3 regions of the Staphylococcus coagulans genome follow, and region 2 is predicted to be linked to each of the others. Evidence: riboswitches for the same ligand, from Rfam matches in the RefSeq annotation. Region 2 holds a riboswitch; each other region holds the start of a gene.
What was found. Region 2 has a riboswitch for S-adenosylmethionine ahead of metX (homoserine O-acetyltransferase MetX). Riboswitches for the same ligand answer to the same signal wherever they lie in the genome.
Positions count from the first base shown of each region.

Region 1: another riboswitch for S-adenosylmethionine. It lies ahead of KM149_RS09580 (methionine ABC transporter ATP-binding protein); the one in region 2 lies ahead of metX (homoserine O-acetyltransferase MetX).
Region 3: another riboswitch for S-adenosylmethionine. It lies ahead of KM149_RS09640 (LLM class flavin-dependent oxidoreductase); the one in region 2 lies ahead of metX (homoserine O-acetyltransferase MetX).

Region 1 covers NZ_CP092966.1:2,007,690-2,021,116, forward strand. Annotated here, with positions in the region: gene KM149_RS09530 (CPBP family intramembrane glutamic endopeptidase) at 89-775, opposite strand; gene sufB (Fe-S cluster assembly protein SufB) at 921-2,318, opposite strand; gene sufU (Fe-S cluster assembly sulfur transfer protein SufU) at 2,416-2,865, opposite strand; gene KM149_RS09545 (cysteine desulfurase) at 2,855-4,096, opposite strand; gene sufD (Fe-S cluster assembly protein SufD) at 4,125-5,432, opposite strand; gene sufC (Fe-S cluster assembly ATPase SufC) at 5,454-6,224, opposite strand; gene popT (polyprenyl-phosphate transporter PopT) at 6,534-7,385, shown strand; gene KM149_RS09565 (MetQ/NlpA family ABC transporter substrate-binding protein) at 7,641-8,462, opposite strand; gene KM149_RS09570 (MetQ/NlpA family ABC transporter substrate-binding protein) at 8,654-9,475, opposite strand; gene KM149_RS09575 (methionine ABC transporter permease) at 9,501-10,196, opposite strand; gene KM149_RS09580 (methionine ABC transporter ATP-binding protein) at 10,189-11,217, opposite strand; SAM riboswitch class I at 11,313-11,423, opposite strand; gene KM149_RS09585 (thioredoxin family protein) at 11,464-11,778, opposite strand; gene KM149_RS09590 (toprim domain-containing protein) at 11,744-12,139, opposite strand; gene gcvH (glycine cleavage system protein GcvH) at 12,218-12,598, opposite strand; gene KM149_RS09600 (arsenate reductase family protein) at 12,670-13,026, opposite strand; gene KM149_RS09605 (thioredoxin family protein) at 13,324-13,427, shown strand, end outside.
Region 2 covers NZ_CP092966.1:42,414-55,840, forward strand. Annotated here, with positions in the region: gene serS (serine--tRNA ligase) at 1-642, shown strand, start outside; gene KM149_RS00210 (YceI family protein) at 715-1,242, shown strand; gene KM149_RS00215 (AzlC family ABC transporter permease) at 1,561-2,256, shown strand; gene KM149_RS00220 (AzlD domain-containing protein) at 2,253-2,582, shown strand; SAM riboswitch class I at 2,633-2,731, shown strand; gene metX (homoserine O-acetyltransferase MetX) at 2,816-3,781, shown strand; gene KM149_RS00230 (DUF2232 domain-containing protein) at 3,985-4,905, shown strand; gene KM149_RS00235 (DHH family phosphoesterase) at 4,914-6,881, shown strand; gene rplI (50S ribosomal protein L9) at 6,878-7,324, shown strand; gene dnaB (replicative DNA helicase) at 7,471-8,871, shown strand; gene KM149_RS00250 (adenylosuccinate synthase) at 9,159-10,442, shown strand; gene KM149_RS00255 (SA1002 family membrane protein) at 10,574-11,101, opposite strand; gene KM149_RS00260 (YrhK family protein) at 11,112-11,378, opposite strand; gene KM149_RS00265 (YitT family protein) at 11,403-12,296, opposite strand; tRNA gene KM149_RS00270 (tRNA-Glu) at 12,403-12,477, shown strand; tRNA gene KM149_RS00275 (tRNA-Asp) at 12,486-12,559, shown strand; gene KM149_RS00280 (hypothetical protein) at 12,730-12,969, shown strand; gene yycF (response regulator YycF) at 13,195-13,427, shown strand, end outside.
Region 3 covers NZ_CP092966.1:2,024,017-2,030,817, forward strand. Annotated here, with positions in the region: gene KM149_RS09625 (organic hydroperoxide resistance protein) at 1-371, shown strand, start outside; gene KM149_RS09630 (GNAT family N-acetyltransferase) at 748-1,251, shown strand; gene KM149_RS09635 (serine hydrolase domain-containing protein) at 1,460-2,671, opposite strand; SAM riboswitch class I at 3,524-3,638, shown strand; gene KM149_RS09640 (LLM class flavin-dependent oxidoreductase) at 3,706-5,070, shown strand; gene KM149_RS09645 (MFS transporter) at 5,110-5,691, shown strand; gene KM149_RS09650 (IS6 family transposase) at 5,724-6,398, shown strand; gene KM149_RS09655 (helix-turn-helix domain-containing protein) at 6,579-6,801, shown strand, end outside.

The DNA of each region.
Region 1 (13,427 bases), 520 kb from region 2:
ACATTGATTTTCATAGTATGTTTTGCAGACATTGATTAAGTTACTTCATAAATTGTTCCATATGAGCAGAACAAAACTTTGATTCTTGTTAAATTGAATTTAAAATATGCGATACTGTATTAATAAGCATGTGCAATGCAATCACAACAAGAAGGTTTCGATTTGATGTTAAATATACATAAGTAAGTGTAATACCTCCTAAAATAAAAGGTAAGAATGTCCAAATAGATTGAAAATGTAAAAAGTGTGCAATACCAAATAATAAGATAGACACACAAGACATTGTTAAGTAGCCCCATTTCTTCCCTAATTCGCCGATAAGTAAATGACGAAAGAGTATTTCTTCGACAATTGGCGTCAGTCCACCTATAGTTAATAAGCTCAATATAAAAATATAATTTTGGGTATCCAATATTGCAAGTGGGGCTACTTTTTGATAAATCAAAATAAAAGCACTCCAAATGATGTAAACAAAAATGATTTTCTTAATATAAAAACGTAATTCCATCCACCTTTGTTGAAACTGTTTGAAAATTGAATCTCTTTTTAAAAAAATGAAGAGTAGAATAATAATCAGTTGTGCTGTAAACATAATAATATTGAATAATAGTGCCTGCATTTCAGGGGTTAAATGATAATTCATCACCGTAGATAACATATTTGGCAAGTATTGCTCAGCTAATATAGGAGAAAAATATTGAATCAAAACAAAAAGTGGAAATAATATAAAATCTTGATATCTTATTTTCTGTCGCCTTATTGTAAGATTTGACATAAGTACCTCCTATTATACATATTTTTACAAGCATAGCATTTAGCCCAATATTATACAATATATAAATGATAGCTATTAAAAAAGGATAGTCTCTAACGTGAGACTATCCTTTAATCAGTAAATACCATTTTAACGAAGAGGCACTCTATCCAATAGAGCCTTCCATTTCAAATTTGATTAATCGGTTCATTTCAACGGCATATTCCATTGGTAATTCTTTTGTGAATGGTTCAATGAATCCCATAACGATCATTTCTGTTGCTTCTTCTTCAGAAATACCACGTGACATGAGATAGAACAATTGCTCTTCAGAAACTTTAGAAACTTTTGCCTCATGTTCAAGTGAGATATTATCGTTGAAAATTTCGTTGTAAGGAATTGTGTCAGAAGTTGACTCGTTATCAAGGATTAAAGTATCACATTCGATATTAGAACGTGCACCTTTCGCTTTACGTCCAAAGTGAACGATGCCGCGATAAACCACTTTACCGCCATCTTTAGAAATTGATTTTGACACAATTGTAGAAGATGTGTTCGGTGCTTTATGAATCATTTTTGCACCTGCATCTTGGACTTGACCTTGACCTGCAAAAGCGATAGAAAGCGTGCTACCTTTAGCACCTTCACCTAATAATACACAAGCAGGATATTTCATTGTCAACTTAGATCCTAAGTTCCCGTCGACCCATTCCATGTTACCATTTTCATGAACGAACGTACGTTTAGTAACTAAGTTATAAACATTGTTAGCCCAGTTTTGGATTGTTGTATAACGTACGTGTGCATCTTTGTGGACGATAATTTCTACAACCGCTGAGTGTAGAGAGTTTGTCGTATACACTGGTGCTGTACATCCTTCAACATAGTTAACAGAGGCACCTTCATCAGCAATAATGAGTGTACGCTCAAATTGTCCCATATTTTCTGAGTTAATACGGAAGTATGCTTGTAAAGGTGTATCTAATTGAATATTTTTAGGCACGTAGATGAATGAACCACCTGACCATACAGCTGAGTTTAAAGCGGCAAACTTATTGTCACCAGCAGGGATAACAGATGCGAAATACTCTTTAAACAAGTCTTCATTCTCTTTAAGTGCAGTATCTGTATCTTTGAAGATAATACCTTTTTCTTCTAGTTCTTTTTCCATATTATGGTAAACGACTTCAGATTCATATTGTGCAGACACACCTGCTAAATATTTTTGTTCTGCCTCTGGGATACCTAATTTATCAAACGTACGTTTAATTTCTTCTGGCACTTCATCCCAAGAACGCTCTGAACGTTCTGAAGGTTTGACATAATACGTAATGTCATCAAAGTCTAATTCTGATAAATCTCCACCCCATTGAGGCATCGGCATTTTATAGAATAACTTTAAAGCTTTCAAACGAAAGTCTAACATCCATTCAGGTTCATCTTTCATTCTTGAAATTTCGCGTACAATATTTTCTGTCAAACCACGCTCTGATCTAAAAATTGATACGTCTTCATCATGGAAGCCATATTTATAATCGCCTACATCAGGTGCTTTTTTAGCCATCAATCATCACTCCTATTTCTTAATTAATACATGAGTACCCTTTGACTACCCAATTCTCTATTTTGAAATACGTTTCCTCGTATACACCATTTAAGTGTTATTCTTCACTTTTACCTTCTTTTTCAACTGTACCCTTTTCAAGTGCCTTCCATGCGAGTGTGGCACATTTAATTCGTGCTGGAAATTGAGAAACACCTTGTAATGCTTCGATATCTCCCATATCTTCAGTAATCTCATAATCTTCACCAAGCATCATTTTTGTGAATTCTTGGCTCATTTGCATTGCTTCTTTTAAACTATGCCCTTTAATCGCTTCAGTCATCATTGACGCACTCGACATTGAAATCGAACAACCTTCACCTTCGAATTTCGCATCTTTAATGATGCCATCGACGATATCAAATGTGAGACGAATACGGTCACCACATGTTGGGTTATTCATGTCCACTGTCATCGTACCATCCTCGATTACACCTTTATTACGAGGATTTTTATAATGATCCATAATAACTGAACGATATAATTGGTCTAGGTTATTAAAATTCATATGAGAAAAACTCCTTCGTTTGTTTCAATCCTTCGACAAGTTGATCCACATCTTCTTTTGTATTATAGATATAAAAACTTGCTCGCGCTGTTGATGATACATTGAGCCATTTCATTAACGGCTGTGCACAATGATGGCCTGCACGAACTGCAACACCTTCAGTATCTAGAGCAGTTGCCACATCGTGAGGATGAACATCCTTGAGATTGAAGGTGATAATGCCCGCACGATTGTCTTTAGCTGGGCCATAGATATCGATACCTTCGATTTGAGACATTTGTTCGTAAGCATATTGCGTCAGTACTTGCTCATGCGCATGAATAGCATCAAATCCAATAGATTCAATGTACTCAATAGCTGCTTGTAAACCAATCGCTTGTGCAATCAGAGGCGTTCCCGCTTCAAATTTTGTAGGTAAATCTGTCCATGTACTTTCATACAAACCAACAAAATCAATCATATCTCCACCGAACTCTGTCGGTTCCATTTCATTTAATAGTTCACGTTTACCATATAAAACGCCGATACCTGTAGGTCCAAGCATTTTGTGGCCACTAAAACTATAAAAATCAACGTTTAAATCTTGGACATCTACCTTCATATGCGGTACAGATTGTGCACCGTCCACTGAAATAATGGCACCATGTGCATGTGCTATTTCAGCAATTGCATTAATATCATTAATTGTACCTAAAACATTTGAAACATGCGCAATAGCCACAATTTTAGTTTGATCGGTGATGGTCTCTTTAACCGCTTCAATGGATAATGTGCCATCTTCTGACATCGGTATGAATTTGAGTTTCGCTCCTTTACGGTGTGCAAGCTGTTGCCAAGGCACTAAATTCGCATGATGTTCCATTTGGGTTACAACGATTTCATCACCTTGTCCCACATTTGCATCACCATAACTATGTGCAATCATGTTTATAGAAGCTGTTGTTCCACGTGTGAAAATAATTTCTTCAAAGTGTTTAGCATGTATAAAACGACGCACCGTTTCGCGTGCACCTTCATAACCATCTGTTGCAAGTGAGCCTAACGTATGCACACCACGATGAACATTAGAATTATATCGCTCGTAATAGTCACGTAATGTATCAATCACTTGCTTAGGCTTTTGACTTGTTGCTGTTGAATCCAAATATGCAAGACGTTTGCCATTGACTTTTTGGTCTAAAATGGGAAAGTCTTTGATAATTGCTTCTACATCTAATTTTGTATCGGCCACTACAATCACAGACCTTTCTAGAATTGTATTATTTGCCTATTTTTAATTCGATAACTTCTCGTAATTGACGCTGTACATCCTCAATAGGTAATTCACGTACCACTGGATCTAAGAATCCGTGAATGACAAGACGTTCTGCTTCACGTTGTGAAATACCACGACTCATTAAATAGTAAAGTTGCTCAGGGTCAACACGCCCAACAGATGCCGCGTGTCCTGCTTCTACATCGTCTTCATCAATAAGTAGAATAGGGTTCGCATCCCCACGTGCATGCTCAGATAACATTAACACACGTGATTCTTGGTTAGCAGCAGAACCTGAACCGCCATGTTTAATATGTCCAATGCCATTGAAAATGGATGAGGCATTTTCTTTCATTACACCATGTTTTAAGATGTAGCCATCGGTTTCTTTACCATATTGTACAATTCTTGATGTTAAGTTAATTGTTTGATCGCCACGTCCGACTACAACTGACTTCAGTTCAGAAGTTGAACGGTCACCAATTAAGTTTGTTGTGTTGTCGATGATTTGATCGCCTTCATTCATTAAACCTAAAGACCACTTAATTGTTGCATCTGCTTCTGTCACACCACGACGGATAATATGTCCAGTGAAACCTTTATCTAAGAAGTCTACAGAACCATATGAAATGTTAGAATTGGCACCTGCGATGACTTCAGAAACAATATTTAATTGATTTCCTTCTCCACTTGCAGTTGATAGATAATTCTCAACGTAAGTCACTTCGGCACTCTCTTCAGTCACTAAAAGAACGTGATTAAAGATGCTCGCATTTTCATCGTCATGAAGTACAACATATTGAATTGGATGTTCAACAACGACATTTTTAGGAACGTATACAAAAATTCCGCCATTCATTAAAGCAGTGTGCAAAGCAGTTAAGCGGTGTTCATCTACCGTAACAGCATCTTTCATAAAATACTTTTGAACTAATTCACTATGATTGATTAACGCTTCGCTTATATGCTCAATGATTACACCATCTTGAAGTGCTTTGTCATTAACTTTTGTATATGCAGATGTATTGTTATGTTGAATCACAAGATTTTCTGTGTTTTCAACGTTGATAATACGGTCAATTTCACTTGGTAATTCCTTTAAATCATGGAACACAGCACCTTGTGTTTCATGCTGTTTGAATGAATCAAAATCCCATTTATTTAATTTCGTTTTATCAGGTTTTGGCATTTCCAAAGATTCAGCTTGTCTAAACGCTTCTTTTCTTAACTCTGTCATCCAAGAAGGTTCGTTTTGAGATTGGGAATAATCAACAAGTTGTGCTTCAGAAATATTTAATGTTTCAGTAGTCATAATTATTTCCTCCTATGATGATTATTGATTTGAAATGGCTGTTTCGTATTCTTCTTTAACCCACTCGTAACCTTCTTCTTCAAGACGTTTCGCTAATTCAGAACCGCCAGATTTTACAACGATACCATTATACATAACGTGAACGTGATCCGGTGTAATGTAATTTAATAAACGTTGGTAGTGTGTAATGATTAACGCACCAAATTCATCGCCACGCATTTCGTTAATTCCTTTTGATACGACTTTCAAAGCGTCAATATCAAGACCTGAGTCAATCTCATCAAGAATAGCAAACTTAGGTTGTAACATCATTAATTGTAAAATCTCGTTACGTTTTTTCTCACCACCTGAGAATCCTTCGTTTAAGTAGCGTTGTGCCATATCTTTATCCATGTCTAAGAAATCCATTTGTTTATCAAGTTGCTTAATAAATTGCATTAAGTTAATTTCGTTACCTTCTTCGCGTTGTGCATTCATAGCTGAACGCATGAAGTCTGCATTTGAAACACCTGTGATTTCTGATGGGTATTGCATTGCTAAGAATAGACCCGCTTTAGCGCGTTCATCTACGCCTAATTCTAAAACATTGACCCCATCTAATAATACTTCACCTTTCGTCACTTCATATGACGGATGCCCCATAATTGCTGATGATAAAGTAGATTTCCCAGTACCATTTGGCCCCATGATCGCGTGAATTTCCCCAGTATTGATCGTTAAATTGACACCTTTTAATATCTCTTTATCTTCAATAGACACATGTAAGTCTTTAATTTCTAATGTTGATGGCATTAATATTCCCTCCAAAATAATGTTAGATTCCATAGTTTAGTTTATAATAATTTTAATGTAACGTCAAAAAGTTTTCTTTGGTCTCTAATTGCTAATTATAACGGAAATGATGGGAATTATAAACCGTTTCGGGTTATATTACAAGACATCTTAAGAAAGCAAACCAGAATCCTTTTTAGAAAAGTTATTGATAATCACATCCCTCCTGTTCTCATTCGTCATTTTTGACACATATTATAGATGACATAGGATTGAAATCAGTTATAATGTGGTATGATGTAACGATAAACTAAGGAAAGGAATAGAATCATGTCGAAATTTAAGATTTCAAATATACCTAGAGGTTTTGCGATGGGCATTAGTGATCTAATTCCCGGCGTAAGTGGCGGCACAATCGCATTACTCCTAGGCATTTACGATGATTTTATCGCTTCTGTAAGTGGTGTTTTTTCAAAGCATTTCAAAAAAAGTATCTTGTTTTTATTACCTATTATTATCGGAATGGCTTTGGCAATCGGCATTTTAAGTAGCGTTATCAATTATCTGTTAGCAACACACTTAGTACCGACGATGTTTTTCTTTTTTGGATTAATTTTAGGGATTATTCCATTTCTATTGCGTATTTCACATTACAAAAAAACATACAAAATCCAGCATTGGGTTATTATGGGAGTGGCTATTATAGCACTTGCATTGATGGCATTTTTTAAAGGTGATACTTCACATGCTGCACCTAGCTATATTGATTTGTCCCTGCCAATGCTCATTAAATATTTTATTGCTGGTGTATGTGCATCAAGTGCGATGTTATTACCAGGGGTTTCTGGATCATTTATATTATTATTATTCGGTGTATACAGTACTGTAACTTATTCCATTTCTGAAATTGTACGTTTCAATTTCGAAGCTTTACCTGTCATTTTAATGGTAGGTATGGGGATAGTTGTAGGGTTTCTAATCGCAAGTAAAGTGATTACGTATTTGTTAAAACATTACACTTATCTCACTTATGCAGCCATACTTGGTTTAGTGATCGGTTCACTATTTTCAGTCTTTCCTGGTTTGCCTAACCAGGGCCTTACATGGTTAGCATCGATAATCACGCTTCTCTTAGGATTTATAATCAGTTTTATTTTAGGTCGCTTTACTAATGAAGCCTAAATCATATAGAAAGGCGGGACAGAAATCGATTTGATTTCATTGTCCCGCCTTTTCATTGATTATTATAAAATTATTATTTATTTAAATAGGAAGAAACTCGGTACATTTTTGATTGATTCCACTTAGAAGAAGCTTCATTTTCTCCCTATCAATGACAATCTTTAAGTCTCTTATTAAAGAAGGTGAAATCTATTACTGAATCCGTATTATCGATTACGAGATGAAATTCTCAAACTGTCACCTTAATTATCAATGTTATTTTGCAGGAATCACTGCACCATCGTATTCTTTTTTAATGTAGTCTCTCACTTCAGCAGATTGTAAGGCTTTTAGAAACTCTTGATATTTCTTATCATTTTTATGGCCTTCTTTGACAGCTAAAATATTCGCAAATGGTGACGATTCATCCTCGACTGCGATAGAATCTTTAAGTGGTTTCAAACCATTGTCAATCGCATAGTTTGAATTCATAATAACCGCATCGCCTTCATTATTGTTATACGTTTTAGGTAAAAACTCTGCCCCTTGTTGGTTATCAAATTTCAAATGCTTTTTATTTTCAACAATATCATCCAATTTTGCATCTTCAATTTTAACGCCGTCTTTGATTTTAATTAATCCTGCTTTTACGAAGAATGATAAGAAACGTCCTTCTTCTGCTGGGTTATTAGAAATATAGATTTTCGCACCATCAGGTAAATCTTTTAAGCTTTTATGTTTTTTACTGTAGACGCCCATAGGAGTTGTTAAAACTTTGCCAACTTCTTCAATTTTGTAGCCGTGTGATTTTTTCTCTTCTTTTAAGTAAGGAACGTGTTGAAATAAGTTAGCATCGACATCGCCTTTATCTAATAACTTGTTCGGGATTTTGTAGTCATTGACTTCGCGAATTTGAACATCGTAACCTTTCTTTTTCATAATTTCGCCAGCTTTTTTAGCAATTTCACCGTGGGGTGTTGGTGTTGCTGCGACAACTATTTTTTTGTCATCTGCTTTACTCGTTTTATCTTGTCCACAGCCCGTTAATACAAGTGCGAATACTGCAATAGATGTAAGTAATAGCGTTAATTTTTTCATATGTATGCTCCTTTCAAATAACAACAGCTTGATTCTGAGTGCGAATAGGTATAAAAAATGCGTAGTACATTCACTTTCATACACTTATAGTCGATAATCGTTTGTACTACGCATTAAATTAAGTTCAAATCATTGATACATATCTCGCTAACACGCGTTCAAGTATTTGAAACACGTTTTCACAAAGATATTTATTTCGCTGGTTCAACTGCACCATCGTATTTCTTTTTAATAAAGTCTTTAATATCTTTAGATTGTAATACTTCCATTAAAGCTTTAATTTTCTTGTCGTCCTTATGCCCTTCTTTAACAGCAATTAAGTTTGCATATGGGTTATTATTTCCTTTTTCAACTGCAATAGAATCTTTTTGTGGATTTAATTTTTGCTCGATTGCAAAGTTTGAATTGATGATGACCGCATCACCTTCACCATTTTGATATGTTTTAGGTAAGAATTCTGCAGATTGTTTACTGTTGAATTTAATGTCTTTCTTATTTTCAGTAATATCATCAAATGTTGCGTCTTGGATTTTTACACCCTTTTTAATCTTAATTAAACCTTCATCAACGAAGAATTTTAAGAAACGACCTTGTTCAGCTGGGTTGTTAGAAACGAAAATTTCTGCTCCTTTTGGTAAATCTTTTAAGCTTTTATATTTTTTTGAATAAACCGCCATAGGTTCTAAATGAACATTACCAGCAGATTCGATTTTATAACCTTTGTCTTTTTTCTCAGTATCTAAATAAGGTGTGTGTTGGAAAAAGTTTGCATCTAATTCGCCAGCATCTAACAACTTGTTCGGTGTTGTATAATCGTTAATTGTTTTAATTTCCAAATCATAACCTTTATCTTTTAATAATGGCTTTGCTTCTTCTAAGATCTCAGCGTGTGGCGCAGGTGAAGCACCAACAACAATCTTTTTGTCTTCTTTTTTACTATCAGAACCATTTCCACATGCGGCTAAAGCAACTGCAACAACAAGAACAACAATAATCGATAAAAATCTTTTCATTAAAACAGTCTCCTCTTCACTATTATTAGCGTTTATCTATTTTATTCGTTATCCAATCCCCTAAGAATTGAATAATAAATACCAAAATTAATATTAAAATGGTTGAAACTAAAATAACGTCGTTTTGATTTCGCGTAAATCCAGTTAAGTATGCCAAGTTACCTAAACCACCAGCACCGATAACACCTGCCACTGCAGTAGATCCTACTAAAGCAATCGCCGTTACAGTAATACCTGAAATTAAGGCTGGTAGTGATTCTGGTATTAATACTTTTAATACGATTGTCCAAGTTGTCGCTCCCATTGATTTCGCCGCTTCAATAACGCCTTTATCAATCTCTTTAAGCGCAATTTCTACGAGTCGACCGTAGAAAGGAGATGCCCCAATGATTAAAGCAGGTAAAGCACCCGTTGGACCACTGATTGTACCTAATAGTAAACTTGTAAATGGAATTAACAATAAAATCAAAATGATAAATGGTATCGCTCTAAATAAATTCACAATGAAAGAAACAATACTATAAAATATACGTCCTGCTTTAGATTTACTTTTAGATGTTAAAAACAGAATCACACCTAAAATGAGCCCAAAAATAAATGAGAATGCTGTTGAGATGATTGTCATGTATAGCGTTTCATATGTCGCTACCCAAACATCCGGCCAACGTACATTCGGCATCGTTATCATCTCTTGAAGTATTTCGCTAAAACTCTTACCCATGACTGACCACCTCTACATCGATATTTTGTGACTCTAAGTCCGCTTGTACTTCATCAAAATTTGTTTTTGAGACATCTTGAATGTGAACGAGTAAATAGCCTATAGTTCCCGTTTTTGATTGTTTAATATTACCCTCTAAAATATTGGCTGAAAGATGATATTCTTGCGATAGATGAGACAATATCGGACGTGTTGTATTATCGCCAGAAAAAGTCAATTTAATCAAAACATCATCTTTTGCTAGAGGAAATGTCGCTACAAGCTCATCACTTTCATCACTCGGTTTCAAGTCTTCTTGAACAAAGCGGCGTGTCACTGCGTGCTGTGGATTTTCAAAAATATCAGAAACTTTACCTTGCTCAATGACACGACCATTTTCCATTACAGATACTTCATCACAAATCCGACGAATAACGTGCATCTCATGTGTAATAATAATAATCGTTAAATTCTTTTCCTTTTTAAGTTGTAAAAGCAAGTCTAATATTTCATCTGTCGTTTGAGGGTCAAGTGCACTTGTTGCTTCGTCACATAATAATACTTCTGGATCATTGGCAAGTGCGCGCGCAATGCCGACACGTTGTTTTTGACCACCTGATAATTCAGAAGGGTACGCATGCTCTCTCCCTTTTAAACCAACACGTTCAACGAGCTCTAATGCTATCTGCTTTGCTTCACTTTTTGCAACTCCTGAAATTTCTAGTGGGAAAATAATATTATCCATTACCGTTCTTGACCACAATAAATTAAAGTGTTGGAAAATCATACTGACTTTTTGTCGTTTTTTGCGTAAATCTGCTTTACTTAACTGTCCTATGTTATCCCCGCCGATAATCACATCGCCTGATGTAGGTGTTTCTAGATAATTAAATAATCGTATTAAAGTACTTTTACCAGCACCAGAAAATCCGATAATACCATAGATTGAACCCTTCTCTATCTTTAGGTCAACATGATCTACAGCTGTTACAGATTTTGATTTACTTTCGTACTTTTTAACGATGTTTTTAAGCTCAATCATACTGTTCCTCCTTGTGTTTCCCCTCTTATCTGCAAAATAAAAAATGCTTTCTCTTTTAAAAAATGAAAGAGAAAGCATTAACACAAATCGCTTTTCTCTCATCTTCAAAAGTAAAATTTTTACTTTATGTGAATTGGCACCATTTCTATATACTAGACGGTTGCCGGGCTTCATAGGGCACATCCCTCCACCACTCCGGATAAGAGTTTTCTGACTATTTAATTGATATTAATCTTATCATTGTAATCAACATGCGTCAATTACTTTTTTTATTTTTTCTAACAAGTACGGTACAGACTGAAAAGCATATAACCTTTCTACTTCTTGATCATAATGCATGATCATTAACACAGGCACAGACTGTATTTCATTTGCTTGGCTCCAATCTGGATGAAAATTTAAATCTATTTTCACAATAGGTAATTGTGTCATCTCATTTGCAATATCTAACATTCTTTCAGACATTTTACATGTCCCACACATCGGTGTATAACCAAATATGAGATGAACGTTTTCATCTTTATTTCTATATATATTGTTCAATTGCTCTGAAACACTCATGATATGAATACTTCCCTTTAACATAAAAATCTTTTTTTACTTTAAATCCAAAATGTTGTAATACATTAGAGAGGTAATCGCGTGGACAACGTGCCACTTCACTATAATTCGTATCGATGAAAATATCGATGCGCTCACTCAAATAAGTTGTAAACCATTTGCGGATTTTTCGACCTTCCGCATCTGAATCTACCAAAATGTAGACCTGTCTATCATACAAATATTCAATCATATTGTCTAATTTTTCAATTCCCATCGTTCCATGTGTACATATAATTTCGACAGGTTCTAACAACACCTCTTGAACACGTTTTTTATCAGATTTACCTTCTACAACAATAACCTTATTGATCATCGCCATGGTCTTCACCTTCTAAAAAATATTTGAGTACAAAAAACTCCTTGATAATCAGATTACCGAGGAGTCTTTATGCGGGCATTATTCACCAATCATTTGTTCATAATCAGCTGCACTTAATAATGCATCTAATTGGCTTTCATCGCTTAATTCAACTTTTACCATCCAAGCTTTTTCATAAGGTGATTCGTTAACCGCTTCAGGTTCGTCTTCTAAACCTTCATTCACTTCGATGACTTTTCCTGATACAGGAGAATACAATTCAGAAACAGTTTTAACTGATTCCACACTTCCGAAAGTTTCACCTTCAGTAAGTTCATCTTCTGCTTCTGGAAGCTCTACAAAGACAATATCACCTAATTCGCTTTGCGCAAAATCTGTAATTCCAATTGTCGCTGTTTGACCTTCAACTTTTACCCATTCGTGTTCTTTAGAATATTTTAATTCGCTTGGCACTGCCACGTTAATCCCCTCCTATAATGTTTACAATTACAATTTTATCATGACATATTGGAACGGTTCTATCAACTATTTTATGATAGCCAAGTATTGCGATAGACCTCTTCATTAAAGCCGACTGTCACTTTATCACCTAAGATTGCTAATGGTCGCTTTACTAACATGCCATCAGAAGCAAGTAAACTTATTTTTTCGTCTTCATTCATATTTTCTAGTTTGTCTTTAAGATTTAACGCTCTGTATTTTGCGCCATGTGTATTAAAGAACTTTTTAATATCCAAGCCTGATTTTTCTATAATTTGACGAAACTCTTTTTCTGTCGGTGTGTGCTGTACAATATCGATAGGCTCATAGCTCACCCCATGATCAGATAAAAATTTCGCTGCTTTTTTACATGTTGTACAATTTGGATAATGATAAAATTTGATCATGCCTTTGACCTCCTTATTCCAATTAATTTTAATATATCAAATTATTAATTAAAATGCTTGTTTTTTTCAAAAAAATCATTGCCATATTGTTTTATATTGAATATATAGATGGGCGGAATATCGAATGGTTTCACAAGACGCCATCTGCTTCCATTGCTTTATGCTCTATATCAAAAATGTTAAATATTAGGAGATGCACGACCTTAGCCTTTGTTTATCAATGAATCACATAGATGACTTCATCTATGAAATCCGTTATAATGTCGTTACGTAATAGATATAAAGGAGATGTTTTAGATGCAACGCATTACTAACATGGAATCATTCAATCAAATCATCCAAAGCGAACAACCTGTTATTATTAAATTTGAAGCTGGTTGGTGTCCAGACTGTAAAGCGAT
Region 2 (13,427 bases):
TTTGAAGAAGATTTATTTAAAGTAGAAAAAGAAGGTCTTTATACGATTCCAACAGCAGAAGTGCCATTGACAAATTATTATAGAGATGAAATTATCCAGCCGGGTGTCTTACCTGAAAAATTCACAGGCCAATCTGCATGTTTTAGAAGTGAAGCGGGTTCTGCCGGACGTGACACTCGTGGACTCATTCGTTTGCATCAGTTCAATAAAGTAGAGATGGTTAGAATTGAAAAGCCAGAAGACTCATGGAATGCTTTGGAAGAAATGACGACTAATGCTGAAGCGATTCTTGAAGCGCTTCAATTACCTTATCGTCGTGTCATTTTATGTACAGGAGATATTGGTTTTGGTGCTAGTAAAACATATGATTTAGAGGTTTGGCTACCAAGTTACAACGACTACAAAGAAATTAGCTCTTGTTCAAACTGTACAGACTTCCAAGCGCGTCGTGCTAATATCCGTTTTAAACGTGATAAAGATGCAAAACCTGAATATGTTCATACATTGAACGGTTCTGGTCTAGCAGTAGGTCGTACATTTGCGGCTATTGTTGAAAACTACCAAAATGAAGACGGTACGATTACTGTACCAGAAGCGTTAGTGCCATTCATGGGCGGTCAAACTGTGATTGAGCCAAAGTAAATATAACATGATTGAATACGCATCTTTAGGGTAAATATTCTAGAGATGCGTATTTTTTAAGGAGGTATTTTAATGGCACATTTTAAAGTTGATCCAGCACATAGTCACGTGGGATTTGCAATTCAACATATGATGGTTAATACATTGAAAGGTCAATTTCATGACTATCAATTTGAGATTGAAGGCGATTTAGACGAGCCGACATCTTTACAAGCAAAAGGAACAATTCAAGTGAACTCTATCGATACGTATGTAAGAGATCGAGATGACCATTTGCAAAGCGAAGACTTTTTTGATGCAAAACAATACCCAGAAATTAAGTTTACAACAAAAACGATTGAGCCAGCGGGAGATCACTACAAAGCACAAGTTGAAGTGACGTTTAAAGGCCATACTCAAAATGAGGAATTTGAGCTTTATGTCAATGGTTCAGGTAAAAACCCTCTAAGTGGCGATACAAATGCTGGGTTTACGTTAAAAGGTGAACTTAACCGCGAAGACTACGGCCTTACTTATAATGCACCTTTAGAAACAGGCGGTGTCTTTATAGGTAAAAATGTTAAAATCGAACTTAACCTTGAAACAGTTGTAGAAGAATAATTAAGATTATCGTTTTATTAATGATATAAAATTAGAGTTAGCGTTTAAGATATACGTCTTTATATTTGCTAGAGCGGGACAACGAAATCAAAATGGTTTCTGTCTCGCTCTATTTTTGAGCATGTAAATAGATAAAATGATATTATAACTACTTTTACAACAGTTAAAAAGTCTGAAAATTTTATTTTTTTAAGCACCTTTGTTAAGCCTTTTTAATACAATCGTTAGACTTCGGACACTATGACGTTAGACTAACCTAATAGAGAATTTGATAATCTTGTATTATAATAAGATTAATTTTTTTAGAAGGGATGTGTCATGGTGTCGCATACAACTTTTAAGCAAGGCGTACAAGAATGTATTCCAACTTTGTTAGGCTATGCAGGGATAGGATTTTCCTTTGGTGTGGTCGGTGTTGCTTCTGGTTTTGGTTTACTCGAAATCGTAATGTTATCGATGCTTGTTTATGCCGGAGCTGCTCAGTTTATTATTGTCGCTTTAATGGTTGTTCATACACCAGTTTGGATTATTGTACTGACAACGTTAATCGTAAATAGTCGCATGTTCCTATTGAGTATGACATTAGCAAATAATTTTAAGCAGGAAAGCTTACTTCATAGAGTGGGGGTAGGCGCGCTACTCACTGATGAGACTTTTGCTGTGGCCATTACGCCTCATTCAAAAGATCTTACCATAACGCGCAATTGGATGTATGGACTAAATTTAACAGCCTACTTATTTTGGATTTTTGTCTCTATTTTAGGGGCGTTACTTGGAAACTTTTTTAAAAATCCAGATGCATTTGGTTTAGATTATGCCATTATAGCGATGTTTGTATTTTTAACGATTGCACAATTTGAAGGTATCACCAAGTCAAAGATGCGTACTTATTTGTTATTGATGCTTATTGTCATTGTTATGATGCTATCGCTAAGTATGGTCATGTCTTCCTATTTAGCAATTTTATTCGCGTCTACGATCACTGCGGCAATAGGGATGGTGATTGACCGATGACGCTTTATATCTTATTGGCGATTATAGGTTCGGGAATTGTCACTTTACTTTTACGTATTACACCACTTTTGATGATTTCTCGTGTACAGCTTTCTGATAAAGTTTTAAAATGGCTCACTTTCATTCCAATCACACTTTTCACAGCTTTAGTCATGGATGGTTTAATCCAGCAACATAAAGGTGTGATGGGTTATACATTAAACTGGAACTTTGCCTTAGCCCTTATTCCCACTGTCATTAGTGCTTTTTGGCTCAGAAGTTTAACAATAACAGTTATTGTAGGCATGATAAGTGTCGCATTATTAAGAATAGCCGGATTATTCTAATAATCGTTTGCATGTCGATAATGAATGAGGTATGATAAAAAACAAAATTATACTTATTAAGAGAAGCTGAGGGATTTGGCCCTGTGACGCTTCAGCAACCACTTATTGATAAGTACGGTGCTACAACCAACCATTGCGGATGATAAGTTAACTAGATAGGCTTACAAAGGTTGTATTACCGTTATTGCGGAAATACAACCTTTTTTTGAATTTTAGAGGGAGGGCATACTAAAATGATGAATTATCGAGTTGACACATTAGAGTTAGGCGCTTTTACGACTGAATCTGGAGAAAAAATTGAAAATTTAAAGCTTCAATATGAATATGTAGGCTACCCAGGTCAACCTTTAGTACTTGTTTGTCATGCGTTGACAGGCAATCATTTAACATACGGAACAGAGGAAAATCCAGGGTGGTGGCGTGAGATTATTGACGGTGGTTACATGCCGCTTCATGATTATCAGTTTCTTACTTTTAATGTTATTGGTAGTCCATTCGGTTCTAGCTCACGTGTTACAGATCAAAATTTTCCTCAGCACCTTACAATGCGCGATATTGCCCGTGCGCTTGAAAAAGGAATTGAAGCTTTAGGTTTCCGTAAGATCAATGTACTCATAGGCGGTTCTTTAGGCGGTATGCAAGCACTAGAGCTCCTCTATCGTCATAAATTTGAAGTGGAAAAAGCAGTGATTCTTGCGGCGACTGCAAAGACATCTTCGTATAGCCGTGCATTTAATGAAATTGCGAGACAAGCCATCCATTTAGCAGGTAAAGAAGGGTTAAGTATTGCGCGTCAACTCGGTTTCTTGACGTATCGTTCATCTAAAAGTTATGAAGCCCGTTTTACTCCTGACGAAGTTGTCACATATCAAAAATATCAAGGTGATAAATTTAAAGAACAATTTGACTTACAGTGTTATTTAACATTGCTCGACGTCTTGGATAGCCATGATATTTATAGAGGAAGAGAAAATGTGGACAAGGAGTATCAATCATTGAATACAAAAGTGCTGACACTTGGTTTTACCGATGATTTGTTGTACCCCGATGATCAAGTTGCTGCACTTGGTAAGCACTTTAAATACCATCGTCATTTTTTTGTGCCTGATAATGTTGGTCATGATGGCTTTTTGCTTAATTTTAATGACTGGGCGCCCTATTTATATCATTTCTTAAAAGTTTCGCGCTTTCGACGCTAACTTTAGACGATAATGTTATCTATTTGTTATAATTGCGTAAACTAGAAATACTAGACAATAAGCTGTATTTTAGGGATAATAGCTAAAATATAGCTTTTCTTTGCGTTTGAGGGGGATGTAAAGCTTTGTCATCTCATCAACACAAATTGTATTCATATTACAAAGCTTGTAAAATAGAAGTTATAGAATAAATTAGTTTGGAAGTGGCGTCTTTGTTTTCTAAAATTAAGCCTAAAGAAACCCTAATCGGCACAATAGCCTTATTAGCGGTGGCTTTAGTATTGCATTTTATGCCATGGTCAGTCGTGATTATCGCATGTTTTGCAACCTTACCAGGAATCATATTATGGTACCGTTCCATCCATTCTTTTGGATTGGCTACTTTAATTACGATATTAGTCTCAACATTAACAGGTGACTTGTTTGTAATGACCTTTATGATCATTCTATTAGCATTGAGTGCAGTGATTGCACAATTGCTTAAACAACGTGCCTCAAAAGAACATATTTTGTATGTCGCAACACTTGTGACGAGCATCATTACAATCGGAGCTATCATGATTTTGCAAGGTTTAAAACAATTACCTTATGCACAAGTGTTATTAGAACCTTATCAAAAAATCGTTAATCAAATGATTGAGATGCAAAATTTAGATCAACAGGCAAGAGAGGTTTTAAATAACTCTGTACATCAGTTGGCAGTTCAATTGCCAGCTATGATTGTTGTTACGATTGCAATTTATTTGATCGTTACGTTGATGATTATCTTTCCAATCTTACGTAAATTTAAAATTGCAACGCCTGTTTTTCGTCCATTATATTTATGGCAAATGAAACGTTCTTTATTTATTATTTACGCCATTGCGTTGTTGGTCAGTGTGACAACAGAACCTGCCACAACAATCAATAGTATCGGTATTAATTTTCAAATTGTATTAGGTTTCTTATTAGTCATTCAAGGTTTAAGTTTTATACATTACTTTACGACAATAAAACGAATGCCAGTTGCTGTGTCTGTCATCTTTATTGTGTTAGGTATTATTTTTTATCCAATGACACGTTTGATTGGTTTATTAGATCTTGGTTTAAATTTAAAAAGTATGATTAAAAACGATAAGAGGTGACAAACAAGATGAACCGTCATTCAATGAAGAAAGCACTGATTGTTCCGTTCCTTGTAATTACGATGACAGCATTGATTATTGTAGGTGTGTCCTTTTTCTTTAATCGCTTTTTGGCTTTTATAGCTGCTATCATTGTTTTTGTGATGCTCATCGTCAGTTTGTTCATTTTTAGACGGCTGTATCGCCGCTTTGATCGTTATTTAGATGATTTGAGTGGAAAGGTGTCGCTCGCAAGTGATAGAGCTGCCAAAACGATGCCTATGGGGTTAATCGTATTGGATGAAAATGATCGGATAGAATGGGTCAACCCTTTTATGACCGAACGTTTTGATCGCAATGTGATTTCGGATCCCATTAATGAAATCTATCCTAATATTTTAAAACAGCTTGAAAAAGCAAAAGAGATAGAGATGCAAGATGGCGCATACCATTATCGCGTGAAGTATTCAGAAGATGAAGGGATTTTGTATTTCTTGGATTCAACTGAAGAAGCTGAAATACAACAAGCTTACGATGATCAACAGCCAATTATTGCAACGTTGTTTTTGGATAACTATGATGAGTTAACGCAAAATATGAATGATACACAACGTTCAGAAATCAACTCTATGGTCACTCGTGTGATTAGTCGATGGGCACAGGAACACGATGTCTTTTTCAAAAGATACAGTTCCGATCAATTTATTGCCTATATGAATCGTCGTATTTTACGAGACATTGAAGATACGAAATTTGATATTTTGAGCCAGCTTCGTGAAAAAAGTGTGGGTTATCGCGCACAATTGACACTCAGTATTGGTATTGGGGAAGGCTCTGAAAATTTAATTGACCTTGGAGAATTGTCACAATCTGGTCTAGATTTGGCTTTAGGTCGTGGTGGAGATCAAGTTGCGATTAAAAATATGAACGGGAATGTTCGTTTCTATGGCGGTAAGACTGACCCGATGGAAAAACGGACACGTGTAAGAGCGCGCGTCATTTCTCACGCATTAAAAGATATATTATTAGAAGGCGACAAAGTGATTGTAATGGGTCATAAGCGCCCGGACTTAGATGCCATCGGTGCAGCAATCGGTGTGACACGCTTTGCAATGATGAATAATCTTGATGCCTATATTGTGTTAAATGATTCCGACATCGATCCAACACTTCGCCGTGTGATGGATGAAATTGATGAAAAACCAGAATTAAAAGAACGTTTTATCACATCTGATGATGCGTGGAATATGATGACGTCTAGAACGACTTTAGTCATCGTAGATACGCATAAACCAGAGATGGTGATTGATGAAAATATTTTAAATAAAGCTAATCGTAAAGTCGTAATTGACCACCATCGTCGTGGTGAAAGCTTTATTTCCAATCCTTTACTTATTTATATGGAACCTTACGCAAGTTCGACAGCAGAACTTGTTACAGAGTTACTCGAGTATCAACCGACAGAACAGCGTTTGACGCGACTCGAATCCACAGTGATGTATGCAGGTATTATTGTCGATACACGTAACTTTACATTGCGTACAGGGTCACGTACTTTCGATGCTGCGAGCTATTTACGGGCGCACGGTGCAGACACGATATTAACGCAACATTTCTTAAAAGATGACATAGAAACGTATATCAATCGTTCAGAGTTGATTCGTACTGTGAAACTACAAGAAAATGGCATTGCGATTGCACATGGCTCGGATCAAAAAATTTATCATCCAGTTACAGTTGCACAGGCAGCGGATGAACTGTTAAGTTTAGATGGAGTAGAAGCATCCTATGTTGTAGCAAGACGCGAGGAAAACTTAATTGGTATGTCAGCGCGCTCACTTGGTGAATTCAATGTTCAATTGACGATGGAAGCACTCGGTGGCGGTGGTCATTTAACCAATGCAGCAACACAACTTGAAGGTGTGACTGTAGAGGAAGCCATTGAAAAATTACAACATGTGATCAACGAACAAATGGATAGGAGTGACGAATCATGAAAGTAATTTTCACACAAGATGTTAAAGGTAAAGGTAAGCAAGGAGAAGTTAAAGAGGTGCCAGTTGGTTACGCGAACAACTTCTTAATTAAAAATGGCTATGCAGTAGAAGCAACACCTGGAAACCTTAAACAATTAGATCAAAAGAATAAACGTATCGAAAAAGACAAGCAACAAGAACTTGAAGATGCGAAAGCTTTAAAAGAAAAATTAAGTGAACTTGAAGTCGAAGTTAAAGCGAAATCAGGTGAAGGTGGCAAATTATTCGGTTCTATCAGTACGAAACAAATTGCTGAAGCACTTAAAGCGCAACATGATATTAAATTAGATAAACGAAAAATGGATCTACCTCAAGGTATTCACGCGTTAGGATATACAAATGTGCCAGTTAAACTTCATAAAGAAGTGGAAGGTACAATTCGTGTACACACTGTAGAGCAATAAGCATAGAAAAAGCTGGGACGACAGAGTCACCAGCTTTTTTATATCATATATCTTTATCACGGCATATAACGGACAACCATTGCCGGAATGTAAGGTTTATAATAGAATATGTTAAGATATGTAACAAATATGAGGAGGTCCTCGGCATGGATGAAATGTTTGAACACAATCGAATGCCACACAGTCATGAGGCAGAGCAGTCTGTCTTAGGTGCAATCTTTTTAGATCCAGAATTGATGTCATCGACACAAGAAGTGTTGTTGCCAGAATCTTTTTACCGTGGCGCACATCAACACATTTTCCGTGCCATGATGGGTTTAAACGAAGATGGACAAGATATAGATATTGTGACTGTCCTTGATCGACTAACACAAGAAGGTGTCGTGAATGAAGCGGGTGGACCACAATATCTCGCTGAAATTACAACCAATGTACCGACAACGCGTAATATTCAATATTATACGGATGTCGTTTTTAAAAATGCGATTAAACGTAAGTTGATTCATACAGCAGATAGTATTGCGAATGATGGCTATAACGATGAATTAGATTTAGATACCGTCTTAAACGATGCTGAACGTCGTATTCTAGAGCTCTCTTCTACACGTGAAAGTGATGGCTTCAAAGATATTCGTGACGTGTTGGGACAAGTTTATGACAATGCGGAACAGCTCGATCAGAATAGTGGTCAAACACCTGGGATTCCTACAGGATATCGCGATTTAGACCAAATGACGGCAGGATTCAACCGAAATGATTTAATTATTCTCGCAGCCCGGCCTTCTGTAGGTAAGACTGCCTTCGCTTTAAATATTGCGCAAAAAGTCGCGACACATGAAGACCAATATACAGTGGGCATTTTCTCGCTTGAAATGGGTGCAGACCAACTTGCGACACGTATGATTTGTAGTTCTGGTAATGTCGATTCCAATCGTTTGCGTACAGGGACAATGACTGAAGAAGACTGGAATCGATTTACTGTGGCAGTAGGTAAATTGTCACGAACTAAAATTTTTATCGATGATACGCCAGGGATTCGTATTACAGATATTCGTTCGAAATGCCGCCGTCTTAAACAAGAGCACGGTTTGGATATGATTGTAATCGATTATTTACAATTAATACAAGGCAGCGGTTCTCGTTCGTCAGATAACCGTCAACAAGAAGTTTCTGAGATTTCTCGAATGCTTAAAGCGATTGCACGTGAGTTAGAGTGTCCTGTGATTGCGTTGAGTCAGCTTTCACGTGGTGTAGAACAACGTCAAGATAAGCGACCAATGATGAGTGATATACGTGAATCAGGGTCAATTGAGCAAGATGCGGACATTGTCGCATTCTTATACCGTGATGATTATTATAATCGTGGCGACGGAGATGATGATGACGATGATGGTGGTTTTGAACCGCAAACGAATGATGAGAATGGAGAAATCGAAATCATCATTGCAAAACAACGTAACGGCCCCACTGGAACAGTCAAATTGCATTTCATGAAACAATACAATAAATTTACGGATATTGATTACGCCCACGCAGAGATGGGATAAAAAATATTTAGCTTAAAAACCGTACGAAAAACGATTTTTTGTTTTTAAAGTACGGTTTTTAGTTTGGTTTCTTTACTTATATTTATCGTAAGTTAGGATTTTAGAAATTGTATGAAATGGCATTCAATGCTTCTATTACGCGTGGTTCTAGGATTCACATTACTTTATATCATATGCTAGATGTCATTATCTGAATGACACGATAATGTTCGTTTTTTGATTTGCAATCATACTGTGATACTGGTAGAATACTCTTTGGTTAATTGAGAAAACTTGGAGGTGCTCTTATGTCATCAATCGTAGTTGTTGGGACACAGTGGGGAGACGAAGGAAAAGGTAAAATTACAGACTTTTTAGCGGAACAAGCAGATGTTATTACACGTTTTTCAGGCGGTAACAATGCAGGACATACCATTAAATTTGATGGTGAAACATACAAATTACATTTAGTACCATCTGGTATCTTTTATAAAGATAAACTTGCAGTGATTGGTAACGGTGTAGTAGTTGATCCTGTTGCTTTATTAAAAGAATTAGACGGTTTAAATGAAAGAGGTATTTCAACAGATAATTTACGCATCTCAAACCGCGCACACGTCATCCTACCTTATCACATTAAGCAAGATGAGCTTGAAGAAGCGCGTCGTGGTGATAATAAAATCGGTACGACTAAGAAAGGTATTGGCCCAGCATACGTAGATAAAGCACAAAGAATTGGAATTCGCGTTGCAGATTTATTAGATAGAGAAGTTTTCGAACAACGTTTAAAAGAAAATTTAGAATATAAAAATGATTATTTTCAAGGCATGTTTCGTCAATCTGCACCATCATTTGATGAAATCTTTGAGACATACTATCAAGCAGGTCAACGTCTTGCACCTTATGTGACAGACACTGCGAAAGTATTAGACGATGCATTTGTAGCTGATGAGCGCGTGCTTTTTGAAGGTGCGCAAGGGGTGATGTTAGACATCGATCACGGAACATATCCTTTTGTAACATCAAGTAACCCTGTAGCGGGTAACGTGACAGTTGGTGCTGGTGTAGGACCAACAAATGTATCAAAAGTAGTCGGCGTTTGTAAAGCATACACTTCACGTGTAGGTGATGGTCCATTCCCAACAGAATTATTTGATGAACAAGGACACCATATTCGTGAAATCGGTCGTGAATATGGGACAACAACAGGTCGTCCACGCCGTGTAGGTTGGTTTGACTCCGTTGTATTACGTCACTCTCGTCGTGTAAGTGGGATTACAGATTTATCAATTAACTCTATCGACGTCTTAACTGGCTTAGAAGAGGTTAAAATCTGTACAGCTTATGAATTAGATGGAAAAGAGATTACAGAATACCCAGCAAACTTAAACGACTTAAAACGTTGTAAACCTATCTTTGAAACATTACCAGGTTGGACTGAAGATATTACAGGTGTACGTAGTTTAGACGAATTACCACAAAATGCACGTCGTTACTTAGAGCGTATTTCAGAATTATGTAACGTCCATATTTCTATCTTCTCTGTAGGTCCTGACCGTAATCAAACGAATATCGTTGAAAAATTATGGTAAGTATTTAGACTTCGGTAAGTCTATCGGCGACACTCCGGTAAGACTGCCTCCTTATAAAATAGTCTATAAAAATCAATTATAAAAGCGACAAGCGATGGTCTTTAGAGGGGCCACTGCTTGTCGCTTTTTGTTTATTCATCTTTATAATGATCTTTAATATAAACTTTCGTCATCGCAATCCCGATCCAACTGATGAGAAGGACAGGTAAGATAACGATATTTAATAATGTGATATTCAGAGAATGTGTGTTGATCTTTAAGGTACTAATAAAAGCCATCGTCCCTTTGGATGTAATAATAAATTGATAAAGTGTAAAGAGTATGGTGGTCCATTGAATAAAATACTCTAAAATTTCAATTAACGTTTCGTTATAGGCATTCAATCGCATCATATAACGAACAAAGAAAAACTGTAAAAAACCACCAGCCAAAATAGAAATAACTAATATATTAAATATACTCCCTTTTTCATGTAATAGAAAAGCGAATAAGATATAAACAAGACCGCCCGCTATCGCAAGTGATAATAAAGCTGTGATCATAAGGACAAGACTGACACCACATGCCTTCACAAAGAGCCAGTCGTCTTTGTATGTCCCAGATATATAACCAATTAATAGAAATAAAACTAAAATAATGATGACATTGATGATAATCATTGCGATTCGACTAATCTCCTTCTCGTTTCTCGATGATTGCCATATGTAAATCGTGAACCATCGCAATCAAAGGACGAATAATCATTTGAATACTCCCAATTACAAATAAAACGGTACCCTCAAAGACAGTTGAATCAGAAAAGAAGAGAAAACTTCCTATTAAAAAGATAACGCCTAGTACGACATCATTGAGTTGGTACAATGCTTTATAAATGAGTGAACGGCTATTTTGACGTGTTTGTAATCCAAAAGAGATTTGTGATTTCTTTTTCTTCATCGTTAACCTCCTTTACCATTAACATTAATGAATATCACGTTTACGATGATTACCGCCACGAACTTCAGAAACATTACCTATAGATAAGAATGCGGTTTCATCAATGGCCATGACAATATCTTTTAATTTTGCTTCTTCTAATCGTGTAATGACACAGAAGATGACACGCTTATCTTCTCCCGTATAAGCGCCCTCTCCTTTTAAATATGTGACGCCACGACCGAGACGGGAGTTAATAGCTTCTCCTATTTCCTTATAAGCATCGCTAATAATCCATATTGATTTCGATTCGTCAAAACCAAGTAAGACAGTATCAATCATTTTAGAAGCGATAAAATAAGCTACAACACTGAATAAAGCACTCTCCCACGTAAAAACAAAGCCTGCAATACCAAATATGAAGAAATTAATAAACATTACGATTTCTCCAACTGAAAATGGTATTTTCGAATGAACTAAAATCGATAAAATTTCTGTACCGTCGAGGGATCCCCCATACCTTAAGACAATACCGACACCGATACCTAATACAGCTCCTCCAAAAATTGTTACTAAAAATTTATCATGTATGACAGGATCGATCGGATGCAAAACGATAGTGACAATAGATAAAACAGAAATCGCATATAAAGTTGAAATCGCAAAAGTTTTCCCTATTTGTTTATAACCTAAAAAGAAGAAAGGTAAATTCAGTATAAAAATGAATATCCCTAACTTGAGTCCTAATAAATGAGAAAGGATAATTGAAATCCCTACAATTCCCCCATCAAGCAAATGGTTTGGAACGAGAAAAAGTTCAAGTGCGACGCCCATTAATACTGCACCCAATGTCATAAAGAAAAACTTTTTAAAAAATTGAAGTTGCTTTTTTGGTTTTTCTTTCGTGTATGGAACGGCTGATTTTACTTGTTTTTCCATATGTTGCCCCCTTTTAAACATTATATGAAAAATTATACAAAAAAAATTCAAAAAAATCTTGTCAACTTGATTTCCTGATGCTATAATCAATCTTGTGTTTAAGAAAGGCTCCTTGGTCAAGCGGTTAAGACACCGCCCTTTCACGGCGGTAACACGGGTTCGAGTCCCGTAGGAGTCACCATGAAATATGGTCCCGTAGTGGAGCGGTTTAACACGCCTGCCTGTCACGCAGGAGATCGCGGGTTCGATTCCCGTCGGGACCGCTAAATCAGCCTAAAACAATAGTTTTAGCTCAAACGAAAGTCATTGAAGTTCATGAAAGTGAACGACAATGGCTTTTTTTCATAAATATATATCAAAAATGAGAACTTTTATAATGTGAGTGACGTGTTTTTTACTATAAAAGTGTATAGAAATGAGGAGGACGATTGCTGTGTTTAAAAAGGAAGTTCAACCTACTGAGAAAATTTTATTTATCAGTGGCTTAGCCATCGTGATTATAATGGGTATATTAGCATTATTGGATGTGGCACAATACAAAAATCATGTGGTATTCTTATTGAATATCGTTGGCTTATTATTGATGACACTCTCTGTCATGCGTATACAGAAAAAAGTTGGTATCTTTTGTGGCATCGTCATTGTTTTATTAATCTTAATTCATTTTATTTAATATAGAAGTTCATTATGCTCAGGCAGTGAAGTAGTCTCAAAAGAGGCTGAGACACTGCTTTTTTGTACATTTAAATGCAGGTCGTTGTCATCCGCATTCGTTTTATAGAAGCGAATAGTTAAATAGATAGAATTCACAAGACTTTAATGATACATTATAAGGTATAGGATTATGCCAGTTTGTAACGAATAATCATTGCAATTTTAAGAAATGGGGTCATGTTTTATGGCAAGAAAAGTGGTCGTAGTCGATGATGAGAAGCCAATTGCAGATATATTAGAATTCAACCTCAAAAAAGAGGGATATGACGTTTTTGTTGCTTATGATGGTAACGATGCGGTGGATTTGATTTATGAAAAAGAGCCGGACATTGTTTTATTGGATATTATGTTACCAGGACAAGACGGTATGGAAGTGTGTCGTGAAGTCCGCAAAAAATTTGATATGCCAATCATCAT
Region 3 (6,801 bases), 500 kb from region 2:
GTCACGTACAAACAGACGATAAAAAATTGGAATTTGACCTAGCACCTCCTGATAACGCTAAAGAAAATGAAACAAACCCTGAACAACTTTTCGCAACAGGTTACGCTTCATGTTTCAACGGTGCTTTTGATTTAATCTTAAAACGAAACGGTTTTCGTAAAGCAGAACCCGTTGTCGATTTAACAGTTAAACTTCAAGAAGATCCTGACAGTGAAAGTCCTAAATTAGCCGTTGATATACGTGCTAAAGTTAAAAACATCTCACAAGAAGATGCTGAAAAATCACTAGAAGAAGCACATGCCTTTTGCCCTTATTCAAAAGCGACAAAAGGCAACATTGATGTAACACTTAATGTAGAAGTTGTTGAATAAATAAATCTAAATAAAAAAGCGATGGAACAACGGATTTGATTTTCGTGTTTCATCGCTTTTTATATTTCTAATTCATAGGCTAGATACTTTTGATCGTATGTCTTCATTTTAATCATAGCTTTGAACCTTATTTGCACTACCTTCTATCGCTAATCCCTCTTTGATTTTAAATCTTTTCACTATCAGTTGAGTCATCTCACCATAAGCCAAAAATTTAATTCTATTACATTTTAACGAGACAAAGCAATAAAATCATGTCCATTTATATATTAAATATATAAAATCTATAAAACCTAAAATAACATTGAAATTTTAAATGTTATTTACTATGATTGTAATTGAAGAAATTTTTTAAACAAGAAGCGGGAGGTTGCCTATGATTAAAATATTAACCGATAATGATGCCAGCCAATTTAAACAACTCATGACTGAAGCTTACCAGAATGATCCACTCACTTTTTTACACGAATTCAATACTCCTCCTGAAATTACAGATGAAGAAATCCACAATCTTCTCAACACTGAAAATCAAAATACAAATCTCGTTTTCGGTGCTTTTCAAGATGAAACGCTCGTTGGATTTTTACAACTTTACCATAGCCAGCACATCACTAAAAAACACAAAGCCTTTATCCAAAGTTTATATGTCACACCTCAATATCGCGATGAATCGTTAGCCCATCAATTAATCGATGCCTTTATTCAATATGCCAAAAATCACGGCATAGAAAATATTATGGTATCTGTTGCATCAAATAATATTACAGCTAAAGTATTCTTTGACAAAATTGGTTTCGAATTTTTAGGCTTAGAAGAAAAAGCCAGAAAAATCAACAACCATTATATCGAGGAACATTGGCTAATTTACTATACGTGTTAACACATAATCATCTTTTACTCCCTTTCAATCACAATTTATACGTTTTTCCTCAATACACATCATGACTACATTTACAAAGCCAAACTTGAATCATTCATCTCAAAAGCATTATACGAAATCATTATCGATAGTGCGCCATGAAAATAGAAAAAGCATGAATGAGACAGAAATTCTTTTATTTTCATACTCTCATTCATGCTTCTTTTAGTTATTCGTTTGTAGCTACGGTTAAACCAGGATGATTTGTCACTTTATGCTGTTTTAAAATATTATAATAAATGTGTTTAATTTTAGCTTCATTTACATTAGGTTTAGGGTTCTCATAATTTGTTGCTAAAACGACGATATAATGGTCATTAAAATATGTCGTAAAGGTTTGACCATAAAAAATACCATTAATTCGGTTATGGTCAGGATAAGTGTAAAAACCGTAACGATATTTTTCAGGATATCGTGTTGTCATTAACTCATGAAGATAGGGCTTTGTATCTTTTGATGGGAAAACTTTATTCATTTGAAGTTTTCTAACGAGCACCCCCATGTCATGTACTGACATATATAAATTACCTGCTCCATAATATTGATTCAAAAACATAGGCGGTTTAAATACTGGCGCATTTTTATTTAATTGATAGCCTTTCGCCATATCTTCTTTATAACGTGCATCATTGTAAAATGCGCTATGTTTAAGTTGGAAAGGATTGCCAAAATATTTATAGTAATTTTCTGCATAAGTATGATGCGTCACTTCTTCAATCACTTTTGCGAGTACGAGGTAGTTTGCATCATTATAGAAGTGTTTGTGATAATGCTTCGGATCCACGCCTCTTTTTTGAATTGAATCGACAGCCTCGTCTAAATTTAGAATATCTTTAGAACCTTTGTACTTGTATAGACCACTACGATGTAACATCAAGTCTTTCAACGTAATTTTCGGTGTCGTTTCAAAATGAGATAAATATCGATCCACGTCATCATTAATATTAATTTTGTCATCTAATTCTAGTTTTTTAACCATCATTCCTGTTAAAAACTTTTGAGCTGAACCAATCAAGTAAAGAGTATTTGGATTATTCGGTTTCCCGTTCTCTAAATCTTGAAATCCATAGCCTTTGTTCATCTTTAACTTACCATTTTCAAAAACAGCGATAGAACCGTTAAATTGCACATTTTTTAAATACTGGTCAATTTGGTTATAATTCAGATTCTTTTGATCAAGTACCGTTTTTAAGCGGGGAATATAATCCGTATTCTCAACGCTATTTTTCTTTTTCTCTTGCTGACTCGCTTGAAAATTTGTCAGTTCTTGTTCATGCTGCTTTTTAAAATAACGGTATAAACTCAAACTGCCTATTAATATGACTAATGCAACAAAACAAACGAATACGTTCACTAATAATGATTTATTTTTTTTATTCACTCTCGTTTTACTCCTCTTATAATCATTAGACAAGTTCCAGATTTAAACAGCATCGATTGCAGTCATGATAAGTCTGTCTCAATCTAAAACTTGGTATTCGGTCACTGTTCAATAAGAGAAAGTGAATATCTCCCCATCATTGAGCTAGGACTGGACAATATAGAGTTTACCATGAACATAATACTTTGCAAAAATATTTAATAATTTTATTGTCCACTATGATTATTTTACACATTTAAAGCTTTATAAATCCGAAGTATTCATGCTTAAAACACGATAAATTTTAAGGAAGCGCATCGAGTGAATAAACCTAACTTTATATACATTATTATTTCAAAGTATATGCAATAGCATTTTTATCTATTTAAAATAAAAAGGCTGAGACAATTTTTTTCTGCCTCAGCCTTAACCATTTAGTTTCTTGGTTCACCGTGTACAAGGATGCTACTTAATAAGTCAAACACTTTTTTGATAAAACCAAAAATGCCAGCCATTGTTTTCATCTCCTTTTTCTTTAATTACATTTTTATTGTAATGCTTATTTCTAAAAATTTGTTACTTTTTGCGTAAATGGTTTATTTCTATTCCTAAGTGTAATATGTTTTTCTTTATGTTTAATCGTTTAATATTATTTTTATAATAAATTGACTTTATTTTAAAAAATACAACACCATTGTTTAAAATCAGTGCATTGATCATTCTTTTCAAATTTAAGTATGAAGACTTTAACTTCTATTTCAGTTTTTACAATCTTTAATATTTAATATTCATAGTAATTTGATAAGTATAGTTGACTTTTTAAAAGACACCCGCTAAAATACAAAATATATTATTTTCAGAAAATTCATATAAAACTTATCTAGAGAAGCGGAGGGACTGGCCCTATGAAGTTTCGGCAACAGGCTATATGGTACTGTGCCAATTCCAGTAACTGATGCGCATCTTCGTATCGGTTAGAAGATAAGATTACATGGCAATACTTCTTATCTTTAAAGTAAAGAAGTATTGCTTTTTAATTTTTAGGGGGTCTATTTATGTCAAAGAAACAAATACATTTAAACGGTTTTGTCCAACAGTCTCCATCACCGCATTCCATAGGTTTATGGAAACACGAAAAAGATAAAGGGCATCTTCATGGAGATATCGAATATTGGACGCATCTTGCGCAAACACTCGAAAAAGGAAAGTTTGATGCCCTTTTTATGGCTGACGTTTTAGGGACTTATAGTGCCTATGAAAATTCTCATAGGGCTGCCACAAAATATGCAGTTCAATTTCCTGCTTACGATCCGATTGCAGCGATTTCAGCAATGGCAGCAGTTACGAAGCACCTCGGTTTTGCACCTACCGTATCAACAACATATGCAAAGCCTTATCAATTAGCGCGACAACTCTCTACACTAGATCACTTATCTAAAGGACGAATCGGATGGAATGTCGTTACCTCTTATTTAGAAAGTGAGGCTGTCAACTTAGGTCTCACAGAGCGATTACCAAAAGAAACACGCTATGACCGAGCGGATGAATTTTTAGAAGTCACTTACAAATTATGGGAAAAGAGTTGGGATGACCATGCTATCGTCAGAGATATTGACAGCGATACATATACAGATCCTGATAAAGTCAACTTAATTCATCATAAAGGCAAGTTTTTCAATGTTCCAGGTCCTCACCTTGTTGATCCTTCACCACAACGAACACCTGTTATTTTTCAGGCAGGCGCTTCTTCACGAGGGCGTGATTTTGCAGCGAAACATGCAGAAGCTGTCTTTACGACACAACACTCTTTAGATGCTTGTAAAGCTTATGTCGAGGATGTAAGAGCACGCGCAGAAAAATTCGGGCGTGATAAAAACTCATTGTTATTTTTACCGCTTATTATGCCAATTATTGGAGAAACTGAAGAAGCAGCTGAAGAAAAACATCAAGCATTAGTTGAATTGGTCAGTTATGAAGGAACCGCTGCTTTATTGAGTGGACATACCGGTATTGATTTCTCTCAATACGATCCAGATCAATATCTAGAAAGCATTGAAACTGGTGCAATTCAGCATGCTATGGATATGTATACTAAAGACCCAAATCGCAAATGGACGTTGCGAGAAGCGATTAAATTTCATGGCTTAGGGACAGGTCCAGTCCGCTTCGTAGGCACACCTGAAAAGATTGCAGATCAACTGGAAGAGTGGATTCGTGTTGCTGATGTAGACGGATTTAATGTTGCACAAGCCTATTCTCCGGGCACACTTGAAGCGTTTGTTGAAAAAGTGGTTCCAGTCCTTCAAGAAAGAGGCATTTATCGACAAGATTATGAAGGAGAGACACTTCGAGAAAACCTATTTGGTCAAGGTGCAAAATACATTCGTGAAGATCATCCAGCACGTCAACTTTCAAATTAAAAAACTACTGTAATTTTATTTTATAAAGGGAGGGATTATATGAAAATTTCGGTCTCAAAGCTTGGATTTCCACCTTCATTGTTATGGGGCTACGTAGGTGTTTTAATATTTATGATGGGAGAAGGTTTAGAAGCCGCATGGATTAGTCCCTATCTTATTGACCATGGATTGACACTACAACAAGCTGCCTATGTCACTACCTGCTACGGTGTGACCATAGCCATTGCATCATGGTTTTCTGGTGTGTTAGTTGAAATGTTTGGACCACGAAAAGTGATGCTGACAGGTACAGTTATCTATATTATTGGACAAATATTATTTATTAGTTGGGCTTTACCTTCTGAACACTATTTTTTGATGATTATTACCTATAGTGTACGTGGATTTGGCTATCCTTTATTTGCATATGCTTTTCTCGTATGGATCACATATCGCTCACCTCAACACAAATTAGGAACCGCAGTCGGTTGGTTTTGGTTTGTATTTGTAGCAGGAATGTATGTTTTTGGTGCGTATTATTCATCTATTGCTATTAAAGTATTAGGGTATATTGGAACGTTATGGACTGCTTTAATTTGGGTCATTGTGGGTGCCTTGGGTTCTGTTGCAAAGTTGATTTGATAGTATAATTTAAACAAAAAGGAGTCTTCTGTATGAACTATTTCAGATATAAACAATTCGATAAAGATGTCATCACTGTAGCCGTTGGCTATTACCTAAGATACTCATTGAGTTATCGTGATATATCTGAAATATTAAGAGAACGTGGTGTCAATGTTCATCATTCAACAGTCTATCGTTGGGTTCAAGAATATGCACCGATTTTGTATCAGATTTGGAAGAAAAAGCATAAAAAAGCTTATTATAAATGGCGTGCCGATGAGACATATATCAAAATTAAGGGCAAATGGTGCTATTTATATCGTGCGATTGATGCAGACGGCCATACATTAGATATTTGGTTGCGTAAGCAACGAGATAATCATGCGGCATATGCGTTTATTAAGCGTCTTATCAAGCAATTTGGCAAACCCCAAATGATAATTACAGATCAAGCACCGTCAACGAAGGTCGCAATGTCTAAACTAATCAAAGATTTTAAGCTTAACCCGAACTGTCATTGTACCTCTAAATATTTAAATAATCTCATTGAACAAGATCATTGTCATATCAAAGTAAGGAAAATAAGTTATCAAACTATCAATACGGCAAAGAATACGATCAAAGGCATTGAATGTATTTACGGACTATATAAAAAGAACCGCAGATCTCTTCAAATCTACGGGTTTTCGCCATGCCGTGAAATTAGCATCATGCCAGCAAGTTAATACGAAGTATTATTTTAAACATGAGTCTAGAGATTTATTTTTTAGCTTTGCAACAGAACCAGAATGTTTCAGCGTCAACAAATAAATTTCATTTTTGAGAAATAAATTCGTAAAATGCGTTACAAATATGAGAATAAACTTATATAATAAGTCTGTAAAATACAAATAAGGAGAAAAAATATGACTAACTTCTCAGACAACCTTAGTAAATTAAGAAAATCACGTAACCTATCATTGAAAGAATTGAGTGACAGACTTAATGCAAAATATGAAGTTAAATTTTCGAAAGCATCAATTGATAGATGGGAAAAAGGGATTACTAGCCCTTCAATGGAACATGCTAGCGCATTATCAGATTATTTTAATGTATCCTTAGATGAGTTAAGTGGTAGAAAGAAAATGA